Regions from separate parts of the Vibrio sp. 2130-1 genome, predicted to be linked through region 2. Evidence: predicted binding sites of a transcription regulator. Region 2 holds the regulator's gene; each other region holds the start of a gene.
What was found. The regulator PurR, encoded in region 2, represses purine synthesis genes. The targets are predictions, from matches to a motif close to TNANGNAAACGTTTNCNTNA.
Positions count from the first base shown of each region.

Region 1 (5,716 bases), on a different contig from region 2:
CGCCCTATTGGATTCGAACCAATGACCACATCCTTAGAAGGGACGTGCTCTATCCAGCTGAGCTAAGGGCGCGCTACAGGGACAGGATTATACGAGTTCAAACGGGTAAATCAACGGGTTTTCATAACATTCTGATCTGAATGCCTAAAAAAAGTCCATTAAAACGCTTAATGTTCAAAAACACCACAAAGCAAACGTTTGCGTATGGATGTTGATAAGAAATTCTGCGACAATGCGCCGCAGATAATCTGCCTTCTTAATTTATAAGGAAAGTCATGACTGCTCAAAATATAGACGGAACTCTCATTTCCCAAACTGTTCGATCCGAAGTGGCTGCACGTGTTAAAGCACGTGTTGAAGCTGGGCTACGTGCTCCTGGTTTAGCAGTGGTTCTAGTTGGTGAAGATCCTGCTTCTCAAGTTTATGTCGGTAGCAAACGCCGCGCATGTGAAGAAGTTGGGTTTGTTTCTAAGTCTTTTGACCTTCCTGCGTCTAGCTCAGAAGAAGAGTTACTAGCGCTGATTGATGAATTAAACAACGATGATGAAATTGACGGCATTCTAGTGCAATTACCCCTTCCTGCGGGCATAGACACAACACATGTTTTAGAGCGCATTCACCCAGAGAAGGACGTGGATGGCTTCCACCCTTACAACGTTGGCCGTCTTTCGCAACGTATTCCAAAGCTTCGCTCTTGCACGCCAAAGGGCATCATTACCCTACTCGACCGTTACAACATTGAGCTGCGTGGTAAACATGCGGTTGTGGTTGGCGCATCAAACATTGTTGGTCGTCCAATGACACTTGAGCTGCTGCTTGCGGGCTGCACAACAACAACATGTCACCGTTTTACCAAAGACCTAGAGAGTCATGTGCGTCAAGCTGACGTTGTCGTGGCTGCGGTTGGTAAGCCTAACTTCATCCCTGGTGAATGGATTAAAAAAGGCGCAGTGGTGGTCGATGTCGGTATTAACCGTCTTGATTCAGGCAAACTAGTTGGCGACGTGGAATACGACAAAGCACGTGAAAGTGCGAGCTTTATTACTCCTGTTCCTGGTGGCGTTGGCCCAATGACCGTCGCAAGTTTAATTGAGAACACGATGCTCGCTTGCGAACAGTTCCACACAGACAAATAACGTAAAACTTCAGATACGAAAAAGGCTCCGCGAGGAGCCTTTTTGCTAATTGTTGATATCTATTTCAATTACAGACTTAAAATCACGCCCGCAATAGAAGCGCTCATTAAGTTCGCCATGACACCAGCGATAATCGCACGGAAACCATGCTTAGAAACAAATGCACGCTTTTCTGGTACCAAAGAGCCCAACCCACCAATCAGCATCGCCATGCTTGAGATATTTGCAAAGCCACACAAAGCAAACGTCACGATTGCTTGTGAGTGTTCACTAAGTTGAGACTTCACTTCTGCAAGCTGGATGAAAGCGACGAACTCATTCACCACAATCTTGTTACCAATCAGCGAGCCTGCTGTGGTTGCTTCTTGCCATGGTATACCCAACAACCAAGCGACTGGCGCAAACACAAAACCTAGGATGAGCTCAAAACTTAATGGTGTCCCAATTAGATCACCTATCCAGCCTAACATGCCGTTTAGCATTGCAATGACACTAATAAACGCCAGTAACGTACCACCGACCGATACAGCAATGCGTACACCCGCCATGGCACCATCGGCTAATGCTTCAACCACGTTAGTTGCACGTGGAATTTCAACTTGGCTAATGTCGATATCTGCTGCTTTATCCGTATCTTCTGGCATTAAAATTTTTGCCATCAACAAGCCGGCAGGTGCCGACATAAATGCAGCAGCAATAAGATAATTGAGGTCGACACCCAGTGATGCGTAACCAACCAACGTTCCGCCAGCAACTGACGCTAAACCACCTGTCATAACTGCAAAGAACTGCGAGTCAGTCATGTGTTTTAGGTAAGGCTTTACCATTAATGGTGCTTCAATGGTGCCAACAAAGATATTCGCCGTAGCAGACAAAGACTCAGCACGACCGATACCTAGCAGCTTTTGAATACCACCACCGATAAAGTTAATGATTTTTGGCATCACACCAATGTGATAAAGACCTGAGATAAGAGAGGAGAAGAAAACGATGATACCCAGAACATTGATCGCAAAGGTGAAGCCCCCTGTCGCCAAATTACCGAATAAAAACGCAATGCCCTCTTGACCATAGTTGATCAAATTCGACACAACACTGCTCACTGAATTCAGCGCATCTCGTCCTGCTGGTACATATAAAACCAACAACGCAAACAGTACCTGCAAAGCAAACGCAAACGACACCGTTCTCAGCTTTATATTTTTTCTATTTGTAGAAAGTAGCCATGCTAGGAATAGTATGGCTACGATACCAATAATTGAGTTCATAAAATGAATCCGACAGAAGGGGGATATGGAAGGCACCGGATTGTATAGCGGACTCAAAATGCTGCAAGTTGAGGATGTTAACAGTGTGAAAAGTTTAAGCGACCAATAACTGACCAACAAAATAACCAATTGAATTTATTGAAGATAAACGTTTGCTTATTTTAATTATTTCCATATGGAAAATATGTTTCTGGTTCAGGAAAAATTTTTGTGAAGTGAATCACCTTATGTGTCGTTCTACAACGTCATTGATCCTGTTATTTAGGAATAGAGATGTAAGGCGCCAAACGTTGGTCCCAATGACAAGGGTTGCCGATCTTCTGTTTGATAAAGTTAATCACTGCGGATATTTTTTTTGGCATATGCTGGCGGCTTGGGTATACCGCATAAAACGGCATCGACTGGCTGGCTTTCCAGTCAGGTAACAGCTGTATTAACTTACCCGTTCTAAACTCATCCCCCAGCAAGTAAGTGGCAAGGTAGGCAATACCCCAACCTGCAATAGCCGCATCCCGAACGGCTTCTGCCAGATCCACTGAATAGTTACCCGAGACTTTTACGTTCAATTCTTGCTGATCTTTGGTAAACGCCCACCCCGTATAGTCACGCTCCCAGCTTCTGTATATGAGGCAGTTATGAGCAGATAGGTCATCCGGTTCTGCTGGCGTGTCATGTTTCAATAAGTAATCTGGCGATGCCGCAACAACAAACTGGCAATCCGTCAAACGCTGCGCAATGTAACCTTCAGGCAAATGCTCGTTGTTGGTTACCCATAAATCGAGCCCTTCGGCTAACATATCGACCTTATAGTCAAACAGATGTACTTCCACTTGAAGTTGAGGATACAGTTCGCGTAACTCTTGAATCGCTGGAATAATATGTAAGGTACCAAATGATTGCGACAACCCAAGACGTACCAAACCTGCTACTTCATCCCGCTGGGTTTCCATCTCTAATGTGGCGCTGCTCACCGCTTGTACCACTTGCTCACAGTGATGAAAAAAGGTTTTCCCTGCCTCAGTCGGCGTAAAGCTTCGCGTAGTGCGTTGAACAAGCTTGATACCAAGAGACGCTTCTAACTGACTCAACTGTTTACTCACATGAGACACCGACACGCCTAAGCTCTTTGCAGCAGCTGTGAAGCTTTTGTGTTTAAGAAGAGCGGAGAAAATCACCATTTGTGCGGCACGTTCAGATAACACGCTTTACCTCGATTTGGTTATAGAAAAAACAAAGGGCTCCGAAGAGCCCTTGTATTGAAGACTGAATGCCAAATTGTTTGATGGCAGATCAGTATTTAATGCGGTCAGCCAAGTGACTCACAGCAAGTGCGAAGTAGTAAGAGCGGTTCCACTTCATCAATACGTTGTAGTTATTGTAAACCAGATACGTACGACCATTCTCGTCGTCCGGCATGATCAACCATGCTTTGATGTCTTCATCCAGTTTTGGCAACGGGCTACCGTCATATTTTGTGATACCTAATTGGCTCCACTCTTGAAGGTATTTGCCTTTTTCAGCCGTGCGCCCTTCTAGGCTGCGATCAATATTTTTAGGAACCTTAACTTGGCGACCCCAAGTATATTTATCATCCCAACCAGACTTGCTCAAATAGTTAGCGGTTGATGCAAACACGTCCGCTTCAGATTGCCATATGTCTTTTTTACCATCACCGTTGCCGTCAGCAGCAAAACGAAGGAAAGAGCTTGGCATAAACTGGCATTGACCCATCGCACCAGCCCATGAGCCTTTAAAGTTCTCTAGCTCAATATGGCCTTGATCGAGGATCTGAAGTGCCGACATAGTCTCTTTACGGAAAAACTCTTCACGACGGCCTTCAAATGCCATTGTGGATAGTGCATCAATCACTTTAAAGTTGCCGGTAAACTTACCAAAGTTACTTTCAACTCCCCAAAGCGCCACAATAAAGCGCGGGTGGACACCGTACTCATCGCCTATACGCTTTAGCTCAGTATAATGCTCTTTGTAGAGTTGTCTGGCTTGCTTCACCTTCCACTCAGGCACCGCGCGAGGAATGTACTCATCCAATGTCAGTTTCTTTTCTGGTTGGTTTCGGTCCGCTTTTACTGCTCGGGGCTTGTACTCAACATTAGCAAAAGCAGCACTAATGACCTGCTCTGAGATACCTTTATCACGAGCTTCAGCACGCAGCTTATTCAAGTATTCATCAAAACCCTCGCTACTTGCAAAAGCCGAGGTACACATACCAACGCTAAGCATGGTAGCCAGTATCTTTTTCATATTGCCCTCCTTGAGCAAGGCAGAAATCCCAGATGAAAAACGATGACGTTATTCGCCTTTCTGCTGGGCTTTTTGTTCTTTGTACTTTTCTAATAGGTTCTCCGGCGGCGGTGGAACCTGAAGAAAGAAGCCATCATTTTGTAATGAAGCCTTCACTTTTTCGATATCAACTTGTGCCAATTTACGGCCATCAAGTTTAATCGTCATGACAGCGATAGGCTTACCGAACATCTGCATTAAGGTGTCAGGAACCTGTGAAAAATCATCCTTTTTCGGAATATAGAGATAAGTACCTTCTTTTTTCGAGCTTTTATAAATAGAACAAAGCATGACACGCCTTTTATGCTGATTTAGCCGCGTTGAGTGCGGATTAGGTTGAAAACGTCAAATTCTCGCAAACTTAATAGCAAATTTGAGATTAATTCACCTATTTGCCCACGAGAGAACTTGCTGCGTCAAAGGATGAAATATAACATGACATACCTAGTTTAAGGCAACGCTCTTTCAATAAAGGCAAGAAGTCCACGATGACCCATTCACCAGACCTTAAAGGTAGCAGTTTTACATTGTCAGTTTTACACCTTTCTGACAATGAGATCGCAAAGACTGTCGAATTTTTGCAAGAAAAAGTTTCTCAAGCACCTTCTTTTTTTGCATCCGCGCCTTTGGTAATCAATATAGCAAAAGTACAAGGCGACATTGATTTCCCTAAGCTTAAACAAGGCATCTCAGATGCTGGTTTTATTCCGGTCGGTGTAACGGGCTGTAAAGACAAGCGTGTACAAAACCTTGCTTCCGAAGCTGGCTTCGCCATTATGTCGGCGAGCAAATCACCAAGCCAAGCACCTGCCAAAATGGCACCAACGAAAGTAGTTCGTACGCCTGTCCGCTCAGGACAACAGATCTACGCAAAAGATGGTGATTTGGTGGTGCTAGCGCACGTAAGTGCTGGTGCTGAAGTCATTGCTGACGGCTCTATTCATATCCATGGCACACTTCGAGGTCGTGCGATTGCAGGAGCAAGTGGTCAGCAGGAAGCGCGTATTATTT
Region 1 covers NZ_JAWOUT010000012.1:64,572-70,287, forward strand. Annotated here, with positions in the region: tRNA gene R7Q09_RS17535 (tRNA-Arg) at 1-72, opposite strand, end outside; gene folD (bifunctional methylenetetrahydrofolate dehydrogenase/methenyltetrahydrofolate cyclohydrolase FolD) at 276-1,136, shown strand; gene R7Q09_RS17545 (NupC/NupG family nucleoside CNT transporter) at 1,205-2,404, opposite strand; gene R7Q09_RS17550 (LysR family transcriptional regulator) at 2,662-3,606, opposite strand; gene R7Q09_RS17555 (lytic transglycosylase domain-containing protein) at 3,695-4,666, opposite strand; gene R7Q09_RS17560 (YcgL domain-containing protein) at 4,715-4,996, opposite strand; gene minC (septum site-determining protein MinC) at 5,194-5,716, shown strand, end outside.
Region 1: the regulator PurR is predicted to act here: its motif matches at 2,545-2,564, upstream of R7Q09_RS17545 (NupC/NupG family nucleoside CNT transporter).

Region 2 (5,716 bases):
AACACTTTAACTTATTGCTGATCGATTTAAGAGGTCATGGAAAGTCAAATCAGTTACTTAAAGAGCTCATTGCTAGCCGTTATACCTTTACGGAAGTTACCCAAGATATTTTGAAAGTATTGGACCATTTAAAGATCCAATCCGCTCATTTTGTCGGTATGTCGCTTGGTACTATTATTGTTCGAAACCTTGCTGAATTGTCATCAGAGCGCGTACGTTCGATGGTGCTCGGCGGTGCTGTCACAAGGCTTAACACTCGTTCTCAGATATTGGTGAAATTAGGTAATTTTTGTAAGCATATCCTACCGTACATGTGGCTCTACAAACTGTTCGCTTATATTGTTATGCCTCAAAGAAGCCAACGAGAATCTCGCCACCTTTTTATTCGCGAAGCCAAGAAGCTTTGCCAAAAAGAATTTAAACGTTGGTTTATTCTTGCTGCTGATGTAAATCCGTTAATGAAATATTTTAAAGATCGAGAGTTACCCATTCCGACTCTCTACTTAATGGGCGACAGGGATTACATGTTTATTAAACCTGTCAAAGAAATGGTTGCAGCACATAAGCTCAGCATTCTACGAGAAATCCCGAATTGTGGTCATGTATGCAATGTAGAGCGTCCAGAAGACTTCAATCAACACTCCATCGAGTTTATTAAACAGCAAGCTGTATGTGCTTAAAACTGAGTGCATCCACTGAATAGGAGAGCCGCTATAACTCTCCTAGTTGATATCCACATTGCCAACATGCACCAAATTGCCCTTCGTTTATTTCATGACATTTTGGGCATTGCCAATCTTGATACTCATGCCTATCGGATTGTTTTCGATATGCTTTTACTATTTCTTCAGCTTTCATCTTTTGTGCAGTGTCAAAAAGCCACACATAAGGATCGGTATCATCACCAAACGGCAGTTCTCCTTTTAAGCCGAAAATACCTTCTCCACGAACTTCACAGTAAATTTGTTCCACTTTAAGCAGCTCACATACAATGTGTGCTTCTGCTGGGTTTTTAGCGATAAATATTTTCATCAAAATACCCACTTCACCAATTACGAATTTTGCTGACTTGGTGTCGGCCTTACTTTATTCATAACCCATTTAGTGATGATTGGAAATAGTCCCAATAGCGCAAAAGACGCTAATACTGCGGGTGAAACAATGCCCGATAGGCTTTCAATTGTTGCTAATTGAGTACCTGCATTCAGATATACAGCTGTGCCTGGCAGCATACCTATTTGGCTAGTGAGATAAAATCTACCTACAGACATCGGCGTTAAGCCCATCAGTAAGTTGATTAGAAAGAAGGGGAATACAGGGATTAGACGCAAGGAAAATAGATAAAAAGCTCCGTCTTTTTCGACACCTTGATTAATTGCGTTGAGTTTATTTCCGAATTTGTTTTGTACCCAGTCACGCAATAAGTATCGGCTGCTCAAGAAGGCCAGTGTTGCCCCCATAGTGCTAGCGAAAGAAACCAGTAGCAAGCTTGTCCAAAAACCAAATAAGGCTGCACCAAGTAAGGTGACTACTGCCGCTCCTGGGATAGAAAAAGCGGTAATTGCAATGTAGGTAAAAAAGTAAATCGCAGCCGAGAATACAAAATTCTGATCGATGTATGTAGTTAGTGCTTCTTGTTGGGCTTTTGCATTCTCTAAGGTTAAATACTGGCCAAAGTTAATACCTAAAAAGACGATAGCCGCTAGTAGGATGAGACCTAAAATCAGTTTCTTATTCATAATTTTGATTCCAATTTGGGATATATGTAATAAGACAGTAGGAAAACCGAAAAAATTTCACAAAAAAACCGCAGATTAGACTGCGGTTTTACAAGATAGTTTTTAGGCCGACTTTTATTGGAGGCCGTTCATCAACTCATCTCGGCGAGCTTGAGGTACCACACTCCAATGAGTGCCGTTGATAGCACCTTCTAGTGCCCATAGCAACTCAATGTTGACGGTTGCAGAGTGCGTATCTCTTATCGCTTTATAGGCGTTAAGCGCACCTTCCTCTTCAAGCTTCTCTACGGATTCGATGCCGGCTTTTTTTAGCATGCGCTCGGTAGCCAGTCGTAAGTTAGGCAAATCTTTCAAACGGTTAGGCTTTGTACTTGCTTGCTGTTCTTTCTCAAGCTTTGCCTTTTTCAATGATTGATTCGCTACTTCGATTAAGCGTTCGCTTGATTCCCATAAATCGCTGGAAATAGCGTAGTACTTTGTAACGACTGGGAAGCCACGTTTTTTATAAACGTAAGGCTTTAGCCCTTGTTGCTCGAAGTCAGATGAAGTTTTTTGGTCTGCTCTGATATGAAGCTGATTGTTTACCACTAGTGCAAACATTGTTTCATCAGCGAATAGTCCGAAGCCACCAAACATTGAGCGCGACTTGATATTACCAAGTGCCTCAAATAGCTTCATAGAGTCTTTGAGTATCGGTTTATCCATGTTTTGTTATCTCGGTGTAATTAATATTACGCCACCAAAAGTCAGGTCCGAGAGAGTAGCAAACATGCGTAAAAACAATGTCATTACAGAGTAAAGTCATTGCTTACACACTTGCCATCGGTAACCCCGCTACCTTCCATATCGTAATATGGTTCAGGCCGGAGGCTTTGCGTCCCACTCTTTCGAATGGTTTGCCCTGTGCGTGACACAATGAGCATACTTCTTATATTGAATTAACATCACGGTTTAGCGTTAAAAGTGTGATTTTAGTTCAATAAAAATGATAGATTGAATGCTCTATTTTGCATATGGAAAGGTGCAAATTGGCCTTTGAAAAGGAGTTCTTAATATATATTACATTTATATAAAACAGGGAGTTAACGTTAGTCAATTGTTATTAGAGCGGGGTGAAGTATTAGAGATTGCTTAATTTTTCCAAAAAAATAAGCGCCCCTGTAGAGCGCTTATTTAACACGGTTAAATACAGTGAAATTTAGTTCATTTTTTTCACAGTATTTCGAATTACAAGCTCAGGTTGCATTTCGAAAATTCGTTTTTCGTGTTCTTTATCTTTGATACGCTCAAGTAGAATTTCGAATGCATTTTTACCAACACGACGTTTAGGCTGGTGGATAGTCGTTAGCGGTGGAGAGAAGTATTCTGCAAGCTCGATGTTGTCGTAGCCGATCACTGAAATATCTTCAGGAATTTTGATCCCGTTTTGTTGCAAGCGGCTCATTACGCCTAGAGCCATTGTGTCGTTAAAACAGAATACCGCCGTCGGGCGCTTGTCCATTGCGGTAATTTTATCTGCAACTAATACGGCCGTATCACATTCAAAGTTACCTTCAAGGATCCAGTCTTCATTTACAGCTAGGTTCGCTTCGCTCATTGCGCGACGGAAACCTGCAATGCGCTCTTGGCAAGCAAGCTTTTCAAAATGACCGCTTAGACAAGCGATATCCGTATGACCATTGTCAATCAGATGTTTGGTTGCAATGTAGCCACCTTCTTCTGAGTTATCCATGATCTTGTCTGCTTGTGAGCTCTCTGGGCCCCAATCCATGACCACTTTAGGAATGTCCGCATGACGGTCAAGCATCTCTTTTAGTTCTTCGGTTAAGTCAGAACACATCACTAGGATGCCATCAACGCGCTTTTCAGCCAGCATACGAATGTAATCGCGTTGTTTTTCGTAAATCCCGCCTGTGTTACATAAAATCAGAGTATAGCCTTGGCGGTAACAGTAGCTCTCAACGCCATCAATCACTTCTGAGAAAAATAGGTTAGTTGATTGAGTTACTAACATGCCAATCGTACGAGTTGAGTTGCATTTTAGGCTGCGTGCAACGGCACTTGGCGCGTAATTCAGCTCGTCAACGGCTTTCATTACTTTTTCTTGCGTTGCTTCTGCAACGAAACGCGTTTTATTGATAACGTGCGAAACTGTCGTAGTGGAAACGCCGGCTAAGCGAGCAACGTCTTTTATCGTGGCCATAAATGGTGTCCTGTATCGAGCTACTGAAATATGTCGTATTGGATGTACCTGATGCTCTAATGGTTTCACACCTAGCAATCTAAAATTGGCGCTAAGTGTCTCGGCAGCGGTTGATCCAAGTGCGACAAAAGGGTGCGTAGCAGCATCGGTCGATGAATTTTATCTTTTTTCTATCTGATGAGAAATTGCCATCAACCTGTTAAGAAAACACAAAAACCGCTATATTTCAGCGGTTTACATATAAATCATATTTAATCGTTTGCGCTCACATTTTAGCCCTATGTGGACTGACTAGCAATGTTTTCAGCAAGAGATTTGTGTATTTGAAGTCACATTTTGACTGCTAAATAACCAAGCGTCTTTGCGCTAAGTTAAGGCAAACGAATATTATACCCAAGTTACTTACAATTGGTCACTTTCAGGCATACAGGAAGCCCGATAGGCAGGCTCCCTAAAAATAGGCGGCAATTATTCACCAAGAAGGTAGGCGCTGTCTAGTTTACAAAATGCAACTAATAGTTTCGCGACACTCGAGTAAAATCCAAATTCGTCGAATTTTTTACATTTGTCTGAAAACTGAGGTAACCAAGACATCAATTGTTGCTGGATAAAGTCGTTTTGTTTAACGAAGGCTTCTTCCATGTGTTTTTCTTGTTCAAGCTCGTTTGAGCGGATAATCATGTTCCCGAGAAAGTCGAGCTCAACGGCTAAGTGATCCGCAGGTTCCTTTAGTTTTTCGTCTACTTGAACGCCAAATTCAGCCATCAACTTTTCCATTTCCTCAGCTGGCTTGTCATTCAGTAAACCTGATTCACCAATGTACATGGATGCGTAAGGAAGAGCGCCGTATTTTTCTGTCTTCAAAAACAGTTCACAAAAGTCAGCTGCAAGCTCTAGTTGTGCATCTTCACGATCTTGTAACCGATTCAATGCATCAACTAGGCTATCAACAGCTGGTTTCAGCGACTCATTTTCACCTAAACCTGCGAGAAAACTGCGAATTTCAACACTGTGATAGGCTTCCAATTCTTTCTCTGTTAGTTCTTTTGCGAACAAGCTCGAAAACCACCAGTAAATTTCAGCGCGTTTTTCATTAAAAGCTTTCACTTCTTGCATTTTGGGCTCCTGAATGATGCTTCAAGTCATGCATCACAAAGTCAATTAGGGATATCCCCTAAGTGTAATCAATTAAAATGAATAGCAGTAACTATAATTGTTATGTTTTATGGTCAAAAATGACCGTTTATTAATAGCAATGGGCAAGCTTGTTTTGAATCAATAAAAACGCTAAATCTTGCGTTTTAATGTATCTATGACTAGAAATGTTACTAGTTATGAATAGAATACGTCTTGGATAATAAGAAGACAGAAAAGTGGTGTAAATGAGCTATCACGTATTAGTCGTAGAAGATGATGTTGTAACTCGTAGTAAGCTTGCGGGATATTTCCAAAATGAGGGCTACCAAGTCAGCGAAGCAGAGAGTGGCGCAGAAATGCGTGAAGTTTTGCAAGCGGGCGATGTAGACCTGATCATGCTGGATATTAACCTGCCTGGTGAAGACGGCCTGATGCTTACTCGTGAGTTACGTAGCCAATCGGATATTGGTATCATATTAGTAACAGGACGCACGGATAGCATTGATAAAATCGTAGGCCTAGAAATGGGTGCTGACGATTATGTGACAAAACCTTTTGAATTGAGAGAGCTGTTAGTTCGCGTTAAAAACTTGCTGTGGCGTATTTCAGCAGCGCGCAGTGGCAGCTCGAAAGCGAA
Region 2 covers NZ_JAWOUT010000002.1:93,601-99,316, forward strand. Annotated here, with positions in the region: gene R7Q09_RS02985 (alpha/beta fold hydrolase) at 1-680, shown strand, start outside; gene R7Q09_RS02990 (DUF2007 domain-containing protein) at 712-1,032, opposite strand; gene R7Q09_RS02995 (TVP38/TMEM64 family protein) at 1,053-1,739, opposite strand; gene R7Q09_RS03000 (TfoX/Sxy family DNA transformation protein) at 1,854-2,444, opposite strand; cyclic di-GMP riboswitch class I at 2,561-2,650, opposite strand; gene purR (HTH-type transcriptional repressor PurR) at 2,938-3,942, opposite strand; gene torD (molecular chaperone TorD) at 4,411-5,058, opposite strand; gene torR (two-component system response regulator TorR) at 5,325-5,716, shown strand, end outside.

Region 3 (5,716 bases), 230 kb from region 2:
ATTTGCTCAAACCAAACTTCTGAAGGTCGTGCGTGCAACCGTCGTGTTGAAATCCAGATCTTGCCACTGAAGTAATTTGGTTGCACCATAACGGTAATAATAAAAAATTACCGGAGCAGGCCTAACCATTATCGTTAGGCCTGACATATTAATGTCTGTCAAAACGTCTGCCCTACTCTGCTTATTTAGCCTCAGCTTTTCTGGCTACTCACTTGCCTCTCGAGCTCCAAATGACCCCATCGAACAATACGAGTACGCACAACAATTATTGGCATCAAACGAAGCTGAAGCCTCACCAGAAACGCGTTACTGGCTAGAGCAATCCGCCAACCAAGGTTACCTCCCTGCGCAAAAACAGCTCGCGAACGACTTTGCTAAAGGGATAAATGGCGAAAAAAATGAAACACAAGCGTTATATTGGCTAACCTCTATCGCACTCAATGACCCAACCGATCGGGGCTTTCTTCTCGCTAACTTTATTCAGCGCAATCAAGATAAGGTCACAGCATCTCAATTGACTGAAGCTTTGTATCAAATGGCTTCTCAGCATAATCCAGCAGCAGAACAGGCTTATAATCAACTGTTAGAGCAGCGCTTCAACCAACTGCGAGCTAAACAAGTCTCGCAAATAAAGTCGCTCGATAAAAAGGCGGAGCAAGCACAGGAAGAGAAAAGCACAGTTGCAAACCCCAAAGTAGAACACTCGCCGTTTCTATGGCTGATTTGGCTAGCGGCGATACTCATCATCAGCGGCTTAAGTTTCCTCGTGATCAAAAAACTCAAGCAGAATAGAAAAGCGCGTGAAGCCAAAGGGGAAAGCCAAAATCAACGAATGGCGGAAAAAATAAAAGAGCTAGAGTTTACGAACAAGCAGCTGAAGCGTCAGTTAGAGAAAGTATTCAGAGAATTTAAGAAATCCAAAACTCAGGCAGAAAACCATAAGCTAAGCGTCGCGTGTGCTATGTTTGGCTACACACCACAAACCATCCCTGATTTACAGGCAATCAAGCTACGCTATAGACAGTTATCAAAGCTTTATCATCCTGACACAAGGGGCAGTGAAGAAGAAATGAAGCGACTCAATCATGCCTTTAAGCTCGTCTCACAAAATGTTACAAAACAGTAAAAATAGGTCAGGATACTTTGGCTACCATGCTTTTATTCCCATATAATCAAACACCGCAATCGATCTCCCTCTCAAAGAAATTAACAGACATTTAACTTAAGTCGCGCTTTTATGCCATAATGCCCGGCGCAAAATAACACCTAACGACTCAAATTAATCTAGGTGGGGAGAAAATCAATGTTCACTGAAGAAGGCACCTGTGATTGGTGTAAAAAACCTAGTCTTGTAACTCGTCACGATTATTTAGATGGCAAGCACCACTACTCATGTAAAGCTTGTTACGATATGGCAAAAATCGACGTGCGCCTATTTAACCAAGGCGAATTGCAAATGCGCGAACGTTTGCAACGAGCGAGCTAAGCAAGACGGAATCAATGGAACAGATTTTCAAAAGCGCCTTTTATAAGGCGCTTTTTTGATCTCCCAAGCCTATTTCCAATCTCTATCTCGTATTCCCTCCTATCCTACATAGCATGTCGCATCGGTTATCAGCCCTCTTCCACTGTATACAAACCACTGTCCGTGAAAAACACCTGTATATACAGTAGTAAACCCCTGTATGTCTCTCGTCCAACTTTCTACTCACCTCACATTTTTAAATTGATGTTAGACATATCAGAAATGAAAAATAAACAAATAAATTCAATTACTTAAAGTAAAATTCTTTTATTTCCTTTTCAAAAAACCGCAAATAACTTTTGAGAAACTGGTTGATCAGGTCGCCAAAACAAACTACTGTATAGACATACAGCATGTATAAAGGAACAGTAAGATGCAGTTACAAAGTCAATCTCATACATACTCTCGTTACAACGTATTGGCACAAGCAACTAAGCCCATGGCCGTTTCGGATCAGCTTCTATCTAAGCTGGCTGTTTTATCGCAGCAGAAACAATGGATTTTGTTTACAGCAGACTGCCCTCGTCCAGACTTTGAACAACTCACTGCTTCTAATATTTGCTGTAAAAACATCATTCAGATGAAGCCGTCTCAACAGCTTTCTGAAGTGGAAATCGTGATTAAAGCTATTCAGTCTGGTAACGCTAGCGCTGTCGTCGCATCGAACAAGATTGCCCTAATGAATCAATCAATGCTTCGCGATATTGCTCAACGTTATCAGTGTGAAGTCTTTTTCGTCGAAGGCAGAGTTAATAAGTACCACTAACAAGATCGACGTTATCCATCCTGCATCTCGCCTCCTTTTTAAGGGGGCATTTTTTTGTATTAAAGAAAACAGGCAAACGTTTGCTTTTTCTCTGGCGAGTTAAAATAGTTCTGGTATGATGCCCACATTCGATTTATTCAGCGCCCACATTTTGCTGAATATCTTCTCTTTCTGACGTTTGATTAAGATGATAGGAATGTCGCAATGAGCCTTGCTAATCAAGTACTTGCCGTCAATGACGACCTGCCAATTCGCACCCATAAACCCGTTCATAGTGGAAAAGTTCGTTCAGTTTACTGGTTAACTGATGAAGACAGCGCCCGACTGATCAAAGAAAAAGGATACAATGTCGCGCCAGATGCGCCTTTGGCTATCATGGTGATTAGCGACCGAATCTCTGCGTTCGATTGTATTTGGCATGCTGAAGGTGGTCTTAATGGTGTCCCGGGTAAAGGGGCTGCGCTTAATGCGATTTCTAATCACTGGTTCAAACTGTTCAAAGAAAATGGCTTAGCAGATAGCCATATTCTAGACATTCCTCACCCTTTTGTTTGGATTGTACAAAAAGCCAAACCGGTAAAAATCGAAGCCATCTGCCGCAAATACATCACGGGTTCGATGTGGCGCGCTTACGCAAATGGCGAGCGCGAGTTTTGTGGAATCCAACTTCCTGAAGGGTTAGAAAAAGACAAAGCACTTCCAGAATTGCTAATGACCCCATCCACAAAAGGCATTCTAAAAGGCATTCCCGGTGTGCCAGAAGCGGATGACGTTAATATTACTCGTCAAAATATCGTAGACAACTACGAAGCATTTAACTTCTCAATTGCGGACGATATCGCACTCTACGAAAAACTGCTGAAAGAAGGCTTTAACGTTATCAGCCAAGCATTAGAAGCAATTGACCAAATCTTTGTCGATACCAAATTCGAATTTGGTTATGTTCATGATGCTGCTGGCAATGAAAAGCTGATTTACATGGATGAAGTGGGTACACCAGACTCGTCTCGTATATGGGATGCTAAAGAGTACCAAGCAGGTCACATCGTAGAGAACTCAAAAGAAGGTTTCCGCCAGTTCCTACTTAACCACTTCCCTGACCCAGATATCTTGCTAAATAAAGAACGTATGCCAGAGCGTGAAGCACTCGCTCGTGATAATGCTTTACCCGTCGAATCTTTGATGGCGATTTCGAGCACCTACATTGGTATTGCCGAGAAGATTACAGGCAAGCCGATTCATTTGAGTGAGAATCCGAAAGCGGAAATCATCGAAGTTCTGAGCAAAGAATACGGATTGATTGACTAGCACTGTCGCTAGATTGCTAAATGCTTTCCAATAAAAAGTCCGCACTAGCTTGCGGACTTTTTTCGTATTAGGCTCAGTTTAGCCGATATTTAACGTAGTGCCATCTGTTGTAGAGGCTGACTTGGTCGTCACCTGATATGTTTTGTCTTTAATCGTTGATACGAAATACCAGGTCGACTCTGCCTTGTCGGGCGTAAAAGTAACGCGCATAAAGCCACGCTGTTTGATGTCTGCCCACTGTAATTCTGACACTAAGTGCGGCAGCGTGTATTCCATTTGAGCGATCGCAACAGGGTCTAACGCGAGGTAGGCCTCTAACCCAGGGGAACTCACAGAGCTAGTCGCAAACTCTACCCCGATAGGATGCTTAGATACGTCTTTAAGCTCACTTGCCCATGCGTTGTGCGTATCTCCTGCCAAACAGACAAAGTTACCACTGCTGGCTTTGGCCAGTTGATAAACGTTCTCTCGCTCAACGTAGTAACCATCCCATGCATCTAGGTTATATGGCAAAGCAATGGTATCTAAACTTGGGTCAGAGAGATAACCCGTAATCGCAGAGTTTACCGCTAATAACGCCTCTGTTTTTTGTTCTTCAGTGGCAGTAAACAATTGAAACATCGCGGTCATAACCGAACTTGGCAACTCCATACGAGACATTAACACTTGTTGCCCTAGCACATTCCAAGTTGCGTCGTGCGTACTGAACGCATCCATCAGCCAAGCGAGTTGGTCAGCGCCTAACAGCTCTCGGTCTTGACTGCGCGACTGGGCAACTAAACCGCCAATAGCTTCCATCGTTGGTGAGCTGAGCGAGAAATAATCCAACGGTTTATCACGCCCCACAAGTCGCGTGTCGAGCATCATCAAATTGACTAAACTTCCAAACGAAAACTGACGGTAAATCAGCATGTTTGAGAAAGTGTTTTCACGAACGGGCAACCATTCTGTCCACGCGGCAGCCGCAGATGCACGACGATCATTAAAACTGCCTTCCTCTTCTTGATGGTTTTCCGCACCATTTTTCCAAGTATCATTTGCAAGCTCATGGTCATCCCAGACAGCAATCATTGGTAGGCTCGCATGTAACGCTTGCAGATCAGCATCTTGGCGATATTGCGCATACCGTTTTCGGTAATCATCTAAGGTAATACATTCAGTGCCTTTGCTTGGCTCTCGCCCTAGTGCCTCAGCATCTTCACTAGCGTAGCCACCAGCACCATACTCATAAATGTAATCACCGAGATGAAGCACCACATCAAACGGGTCTTGCTCATGTTGATTTAAAATCTCTCGATACACATGGAAATAGCCAGCAGGATAGTTTGCACAAGAAACAACCGCCATGGATGCCTTTTCTACACCATCCTCTGGTAATGTTTGAGTTTGCCCGACTTCGCTAGTGACATCTCCAACCATGAATCGATAGTAGTAGCGAGAATTTGCGTTGAGATTTTGAACATCGATTTTTACCGTGAAATCTCGGCTCGTGTCTGTGGCAAAAGTGCCACTTTGCACGATATCAGTAAAATTTTCGTTAGATGAAACTTGCCAGCTTACATCTGCGTAGCTTGCTGAGGTCGTAACACGAGTCCAAATGATTACTTGTGTTTGAGTAGGATCTCCACTCGCCACTCCGTGCTCAAAGGTAACCGCAACAGATTCACTAGCATCGCTACCACAGCCCACCAGCCCGGTAACAATCGCCGTTGAAGAGGCAGCTTTCATAAAGTCTCGACGAGACAAAGACATATTGACTTCCTTTCTTATTGTGTTTGTTTTTATGCCCAAATGACGTGGTGACTCGATCATCCTTGTATGCCAATAAGGGACGTTAATTCGAACTTACAGTACCAACCACTTAGTCGGTAATTTGTCCTAAAAACACAAAGTTAGAAGCTAGTTATGACAATTGCATTTCCAAACGTTACATTTTTGTTAATTTAAGTGCAAATACTCTATATTCATCACACTTCCTAAGACCTGTGACAAAAACCTCAAAATAAAAAAGCGACCTACTTTGAGGTCGCTTTTCATTGCACTATTGTTAAGTAGTACATCGATGAAGTGGAAATACTCAGCCTAAAACTTGATGTTAAGAACATCTTGTTCTGACG
Region 3 covers NZ_JAWOUT010000002.1:323,618-329,333, reverse strand. Annotated here, with positions in the region: gene R7Q09_RS04040 (OmpA family protein) at 1-75, shown strand, start outside; gene R7Q09_RS04035 (J domain-containing protein) at 152-1,126, shown strand; gene R7Q09_RS04030 (hypothetical protein) at 1,304-1,486, shown strand; gene R7Q09_RS04025 (SulA-like leucine-rich domain-containing protein) at 1,899-2,291, shown strand; gene R7Q09_RS04020 (phosphoribosylaminoimidazolesuccinocarboxamide synthase) at 2,496-3,599, shown strand; gene R7Q09_RS04015 (alkaline phosphatase D family protein) at 3,678-5,351, opposite strand; gene R7Q09_RS04010 (hypothetical protein) at 5,682-5,716, opposite strand, start outside.
Region 3: the regulator PurR is predicted to act here: its motif matches at 2,360-2,379, upstream of R7Q09_RS04020 (phosphoribosylaminoimidazolesuccinocarboxamide synthase).

Region 4 (5,716 bases), on a different contig from region 2:
GTCACGCTCACATTCCCATTTATCGACAGGATAGGTTTTGTTCCAAGCACTCATTAATTGCGTTTGCTGTTTCGACAGTTTGAAACCGTACTCTTTGCTCATGTATAGATAGGTGCGAGCAATTGAGCCACGCGCACGGTCTGGTGGCATGACTTTACGCTGCTTAAAGTTCACTTGCATCTCACAGCGACCATAACTTACGCCATCCATACCGTTCCATTGGCTGAAGTTGTAGTTCGAACGGTCACCGTTTACTTCACCAATAGCAGGAGTTAGGTTGTGCAAGTCTGCTTCCATCAAACGAAAAGTTTCGTCTTTTTTCTTACAGTTTTTACGTCCGCCATCTTGCCAGCATTGACGCTGGTGGCCAAATTGCCACGCAGGAACAACGTGCTCCCATTCGATTCGTGCAGCCCGTTTTTCTTGTTTACGGACTTGGTAGCCGCAAGAGGCTAAATCGGGTAAGCCTTTCTTGCCTTGCCATTGAATGTTACAGCCACAGTAGAAGCTTGTTGGATGGTCTTGATAAATTTTGACCGCCTCACGTTTGGCAGCAGAGAATGAGCTCGGTGGCGCGGCAATCGCAGTGCTAGAAAGCGCGATAAGCAACAGAGAGAGTAAGTATTTCATGATAAAAGTCTTTATAAAGTATGACTTTATTCATGATAACACGCATAAAATAGCTTTAGTGATGAGTAAGTTAACAATAAGTGGCGAAGGGAAGGTTTTGATCAACTCGATTTTTATTTTGGGAACGCAAGTAACACTATGAGGTAAGGGCTACGATAATTGAATGCCGGTGAAGTTAAGTGGTTGGCGACATTTTTGACAAGAGTACGTTGCCTCTTTGCGCAGTACTTTATTATGACGGCGAATCGATAGAGGGTAGGTCATACAACCACAACGATACTCAAAGGTTTTACCTTGAACGGATTTTACTTCAAAGCTGTGAGTGGTTTTGGCTGGTACGTTAAATACGGCTTCCATGACGCCTTTCCATTCTTTACCGTGAGGCCTAACTCGCCCGTAAACCTGATAAGTAATCAGGTGCGCTACCTCATGAGGAATGACTTCATCTAAGAATGCTTGGGTGTTTTCGCGAAATAAAACAGAGTTTAGGCGTACTTGATTTAATTGAAGGTAGGCTTTTCCTGCCGCTTTCCCACGAACGTCGAAGGTGATTGTTGGAATCGGGAAAGAACGTTTGAAAGCTTGTTCCGCCATCGCGATACAGTCCGCCATCACTTGCTTGGCTTTATAGCTGAGTTCTATATCCACAATTCACCTCGATAAATCAAATAAAAAAGCCCCCGCATTTGCGAGGGCCAGATCATAGCATCAGTTAATTATGGTGTGTGTTTTTTCTTGATGGTGGCATGGTAAGCGTGCCATGTACCGTAGCCTAGAATTGGCATGGTAAACAACATTCCGATCCCGTAGGTCGCAAAGCCGATAAGAATACCGCCACAGATGATCGCTGCCCAAACAATCATTGCTGGAATGTTGGATTTCACTGTATTAAAGCTGGTAAATACAGCGGTCATCATGTCTACGCGACGCTCCATCATGAGCGGAATAGAAAAGGCTGAAATGCTAAACACCAAACAAGCCAAAACAAAGCCAACTAAAGAGCCGATGACAAGGAAGGGTAGGAACTCACTTAAAGGTGCCCCTTGAACAGAAGGGTAGAGTGCATGAAGTAGAGCGGCAATGCGCATCCAAAATATCATACACACTGCGAGTAACACGGCGAACGCCCATTGAGATGTTGAGTTACGACCGATCGCTTTCATTGAATGGAACAAGCTTGCTTTGTGTCCGCGCTCTCTCTCCCAACTGGCATCATACAAACCCAGCGCGAGAAACGGACCAATTAACATGTAAACAATCAAACTGGGCATGACGACTAAGTGTGTGCCTTGCCACTGTACGAGCAAAACAATGCCTATCGCAGCTGCCATAAAACAGATGCCATAGAAAGCACTAATAAGCGGCATTCGCACGAAATCATGCAGACCTAATGCGAGCCAATGAAAAGGTGCAGAAAGATTGACCGTATTGCACGGTATGGTTCTGGCGTATTCGTTGTCTGGCACTTCCTTTCGCTTGTTGTGGAAGTCCGATGGATTAACAGTTCGAGGCATAACTCCTCCTTGATTTATTCCCACATTATCCGCTTATACCAACTGACAGCGGTTTTTGTTCAGTCAAACTTGAAGCGACTTTTTCAAGTTTACATCTGAGCATTGGCTTAGTTTGGTATCGGCCATAAAGATGCTTAACTCATGTCTTTACTTAAGTGTTGCTTCCACAGTCGCCAGCATCCGACGTCTCTATTTAAATTGGAATTAACAATATTTTAACTATTGGCGGAGATGGGATAATTTACAAATAATTGCTTAAAATTTATTCGGTATAAAAATGAGGGAGAAACAGGACTGCTTTGTGGGGCAGGGCGGTATGAGCCGAAATGACTAGATAAAAGTTGCTGAAAATAAAAAGCCCCCACCATAAGCGAGGGCTTGATTGATTCTTGCTTAGCTTGATTATTTGATGCCAGCGAAATCGCGTAGAAGTGCAGCTTTGTCTGTCGCTTCCCACGGGAATTCTTCACGACCGAAGTGACCGTAAGCCGCTGTCTTCTTGTAGATAGGTTGAAGAAGGTTAAGCATTTCTTGTAGACCGTATGGACGTAGGTCGAAGAATTGACGAACCGCTTCAATGATGATGTCGTGAGGTACTTTCTCAGTACCGAACGTTTCCACCATGATAGACGTTGGATCAGCAACACCGATTGCGTAAGAAAGTTGGATCTCACAACGGTCAGCCATGCCTGCCGCTACGATGTTTTTCGCTACGTAGCGTGCTGCGTATGCTGCACTACGGTCAACTTTTGATGGATCTTTACCAGAAAACGCACCGCCACCGTGACGAGCTGCGCCGCCGTAGGTATCTACGATGATCTTACGACCAGTTAGGCCACAGTCACCCATAGGACCACCGATTACGAAGCGACCGGTTGGGTTAATGAAGAAGTTTGTTTCTTTGTTGATCCACTCAGAAGGTAGCACTGGCTTAATGATCTCTTCCATTACCGCTTCACGCAGGTCTGAAGTTGAGATTGAGTCACAGTGTTGAGTTGAAAGAACAACCGCGTCGATACCAACGATGTTACCTTGATCGTATTGGAATGTTACCTGAGATTTTGCATCAGGACGCAACCAAGGTAGTGTGCCGTTTTTACGAACTTCTGCTTGCTTTTGAACAAGACGGTGAGAGTAAGTAATTGGCGCTGGCATTAGTACTTCAGTTTCGTTACAAGCGTAACCAAACATGATGCCTTGGTCGCCTGCACCTTGTTCTTTAGGGTCAGCTTTATCAACACCTTGGTTGATATCTGGCGACTGTTTACCGATTGTGTTTAGTACCGCACAAGAATCTGCGTCAAAGCCCATATCTGAATGTACGTAGCCGATTTCACGAACGGTTTCACGAGTTAACTCTTCGATGTCTACCCATGCTGAAGTCGTGATTTCACCACCCACCATTACCATACCGGTTTTAACGTAAGTCTCACATGCAACACGAGCCTTTGGATCTTGCTCTAGAATCGCGTCAAGAACCGCATCAGAAATCTGGTCTGCAATTTTATCTGGATGACCTTCTGATACTGACTCAGAAGTAAACAGGTGCTTAGCCATGTTAGCTCCACTATATCTGGTTTAAAACTGGGGAATGATAAACTCTCCAGCGCAAATTAATACTAATTTTTGTAGGTGTATCTACATCTAGACGTCTATTCTAAATTTGATTGCTCGAATTACAAGCTCTTTTTTGGTTTTTGTTATAACCAAACGTTTGCCTGATTTATTGATAATTTTAAGAACTTCGAACGATTTGGCGCGAAAGGTGCAATATTTGTGAGGTTTTGGACTGGAAAACGTTTGCACACCCAACAGGGCTTTGAGAGAATTATGACCTACTTTTCGTTTCGCTTAATGTACTCAGGAGCAGACATGTCGTCTCGTAAACATCTTGCCAATGCAATTCGTGCTCTAAGCATGGATGGTGTTCAACAAGCTAACTCAGGCCACCCAGGCGCACCAATGGGTATGGCTGATATCGCTGAAGTTCTTTGGCGCTCTCACCTAAACCATAACCCTTCAAACCCAGAGTGGGCCGACCGCGATCGCTTTGTGCTGTCAAACGGTCATGGGTCAATGCTTATTTACTCTCTACTGCACTTAAGCGGTTACGAGCTATCTATTGACGATCTGAAAAACTTCCGTCAATTGCACTCAAAAACCCCAGGTCACCCAGAGTACGGCTACGCGCCTGGTATCGAGACAACAACGGGTCCTCTAGGTCAAGGCATCACTAACGCTGTTGGTATGGCGATCGCAGAGAAAGCACTAGCGGCACAGTTCAACAAAGAAGGTCACGATATCGTTGACCACTTTACGTATGTGTTCATGGGTGACGGCTGTCTAATGGAAGGCATCTCGCATGAAGCATGCTCTCTTGCAGGTACTCTTGGTCTAGGCAAGCTGATTGCATTCTGGGATGACAACGGCATCTCTATCGACGGTCACGTTGAAGGTTGGTTCTCTGACGATACACCTAAGCGTTTTGAAGCGTACGGCTGGCATGTAATCCCAGCAGTCGATGGTCACGACTCAGACGCGATCAACGCAGCAATTGAAGCAGCAAAAGCGGACCCACGTCCTACGCTTATCTGTACCAAAACAATTATCGGTTTCGGTTCTCCTAACAAGTCTGGTTCGCACGACTGTCACGGTGCACCACTAGGTCACGATGAAATCCAAGCGGCTCGCGAATACCTAGGTTGGGAGTACGGCCCATTTGAGATCCCGGCAGATGTTTACGCTGAGTGGGATGCAAAAGAAGCGGGCGCCGCGAAAGAAGCAGCTTGGAATGAAAAATTCGAAGCATACGCTGCAGCTTACCCTGCTGAAGCGGCAGAGCTTAAACGACGTCTAAACGGCGAACTTCCTGCACAGTGGGAAGAAAAAGCGAACCAAATCATTGCCGATCTTCAAGCAAACCCAGCGAACATTGCATCACGTAAAGCATCGCAAAATGCACTAGAAGCGTTTGGTCAAATGCTTCCTGAGTTTATGGGTGGTTCTGCTGACCTAGCGCCTTCTAACCTGACCATGTGGTCTGGTTCTAAGTCTCTAGAAACGGAGGACTTCTCTGGCAACTACATCCACTACGGTGTACGCGAATTCGGTATGACTGCTATCATCAACGGTATCGCATTGCACGGTGGTTTCGTTCCTTACGGCGCAACATTCCTAATGTTCATGGAATACGCTCGTAACGCAATGCGTATGGCTGCGCTGATGAAAATTCAGAACATCCAAGTTTACACGCATGATTCGATCGGTCTTGGCGAAGATGGCCCAACTCACCAACCTGTTGAGCAAATGGCGTCTCTACGTGTAACTCCAAACATGAGCACATGGCGCCCATGTGACCAAGTTGAGTCTGCAGTTGCATGGAAACTAGCGATTGAACGTAAAGATGCACCAACTGCACTTATCTTCTCTCGTCAAAACCTAGCGCAACAAGAGCGTACTGCTGAACAAGTCGCAGACATCGCGAAAGGTGCTTACATCCTGAAAGATAGCGAAGGTAAGCCTGAGCTAATCCTTATCGCAACAGGTTCTGAGGTTGAGCTTGCAGTGAAAGC
Region 4 covers NZ_JAWOUT010000030.1:16,336-22,051, forward strand. Annotated here, with positions in the region: gene endA (deoxyribonuclease I) at 1-630, opposite strand, end outside; gene R7Q09_RS23445 (SprT family zinc-dependent metalloprotease) at 781-1,278, opposite strand; gene R7Q09_RS23450 (DUF2189 domain-containing protein) at 1,347-2,144, opposite strand; gene metK (methionine adenosyltransferase) at 2,547-3,701, opposite strand; gene tkt (transketolase) at 4,017-5,716, shown strand, end outside.
Region 4: the regulator PurR is predicted to act here: its motif matches at 3,847-3,866, upstream of metK (methionine adenosyltransferase).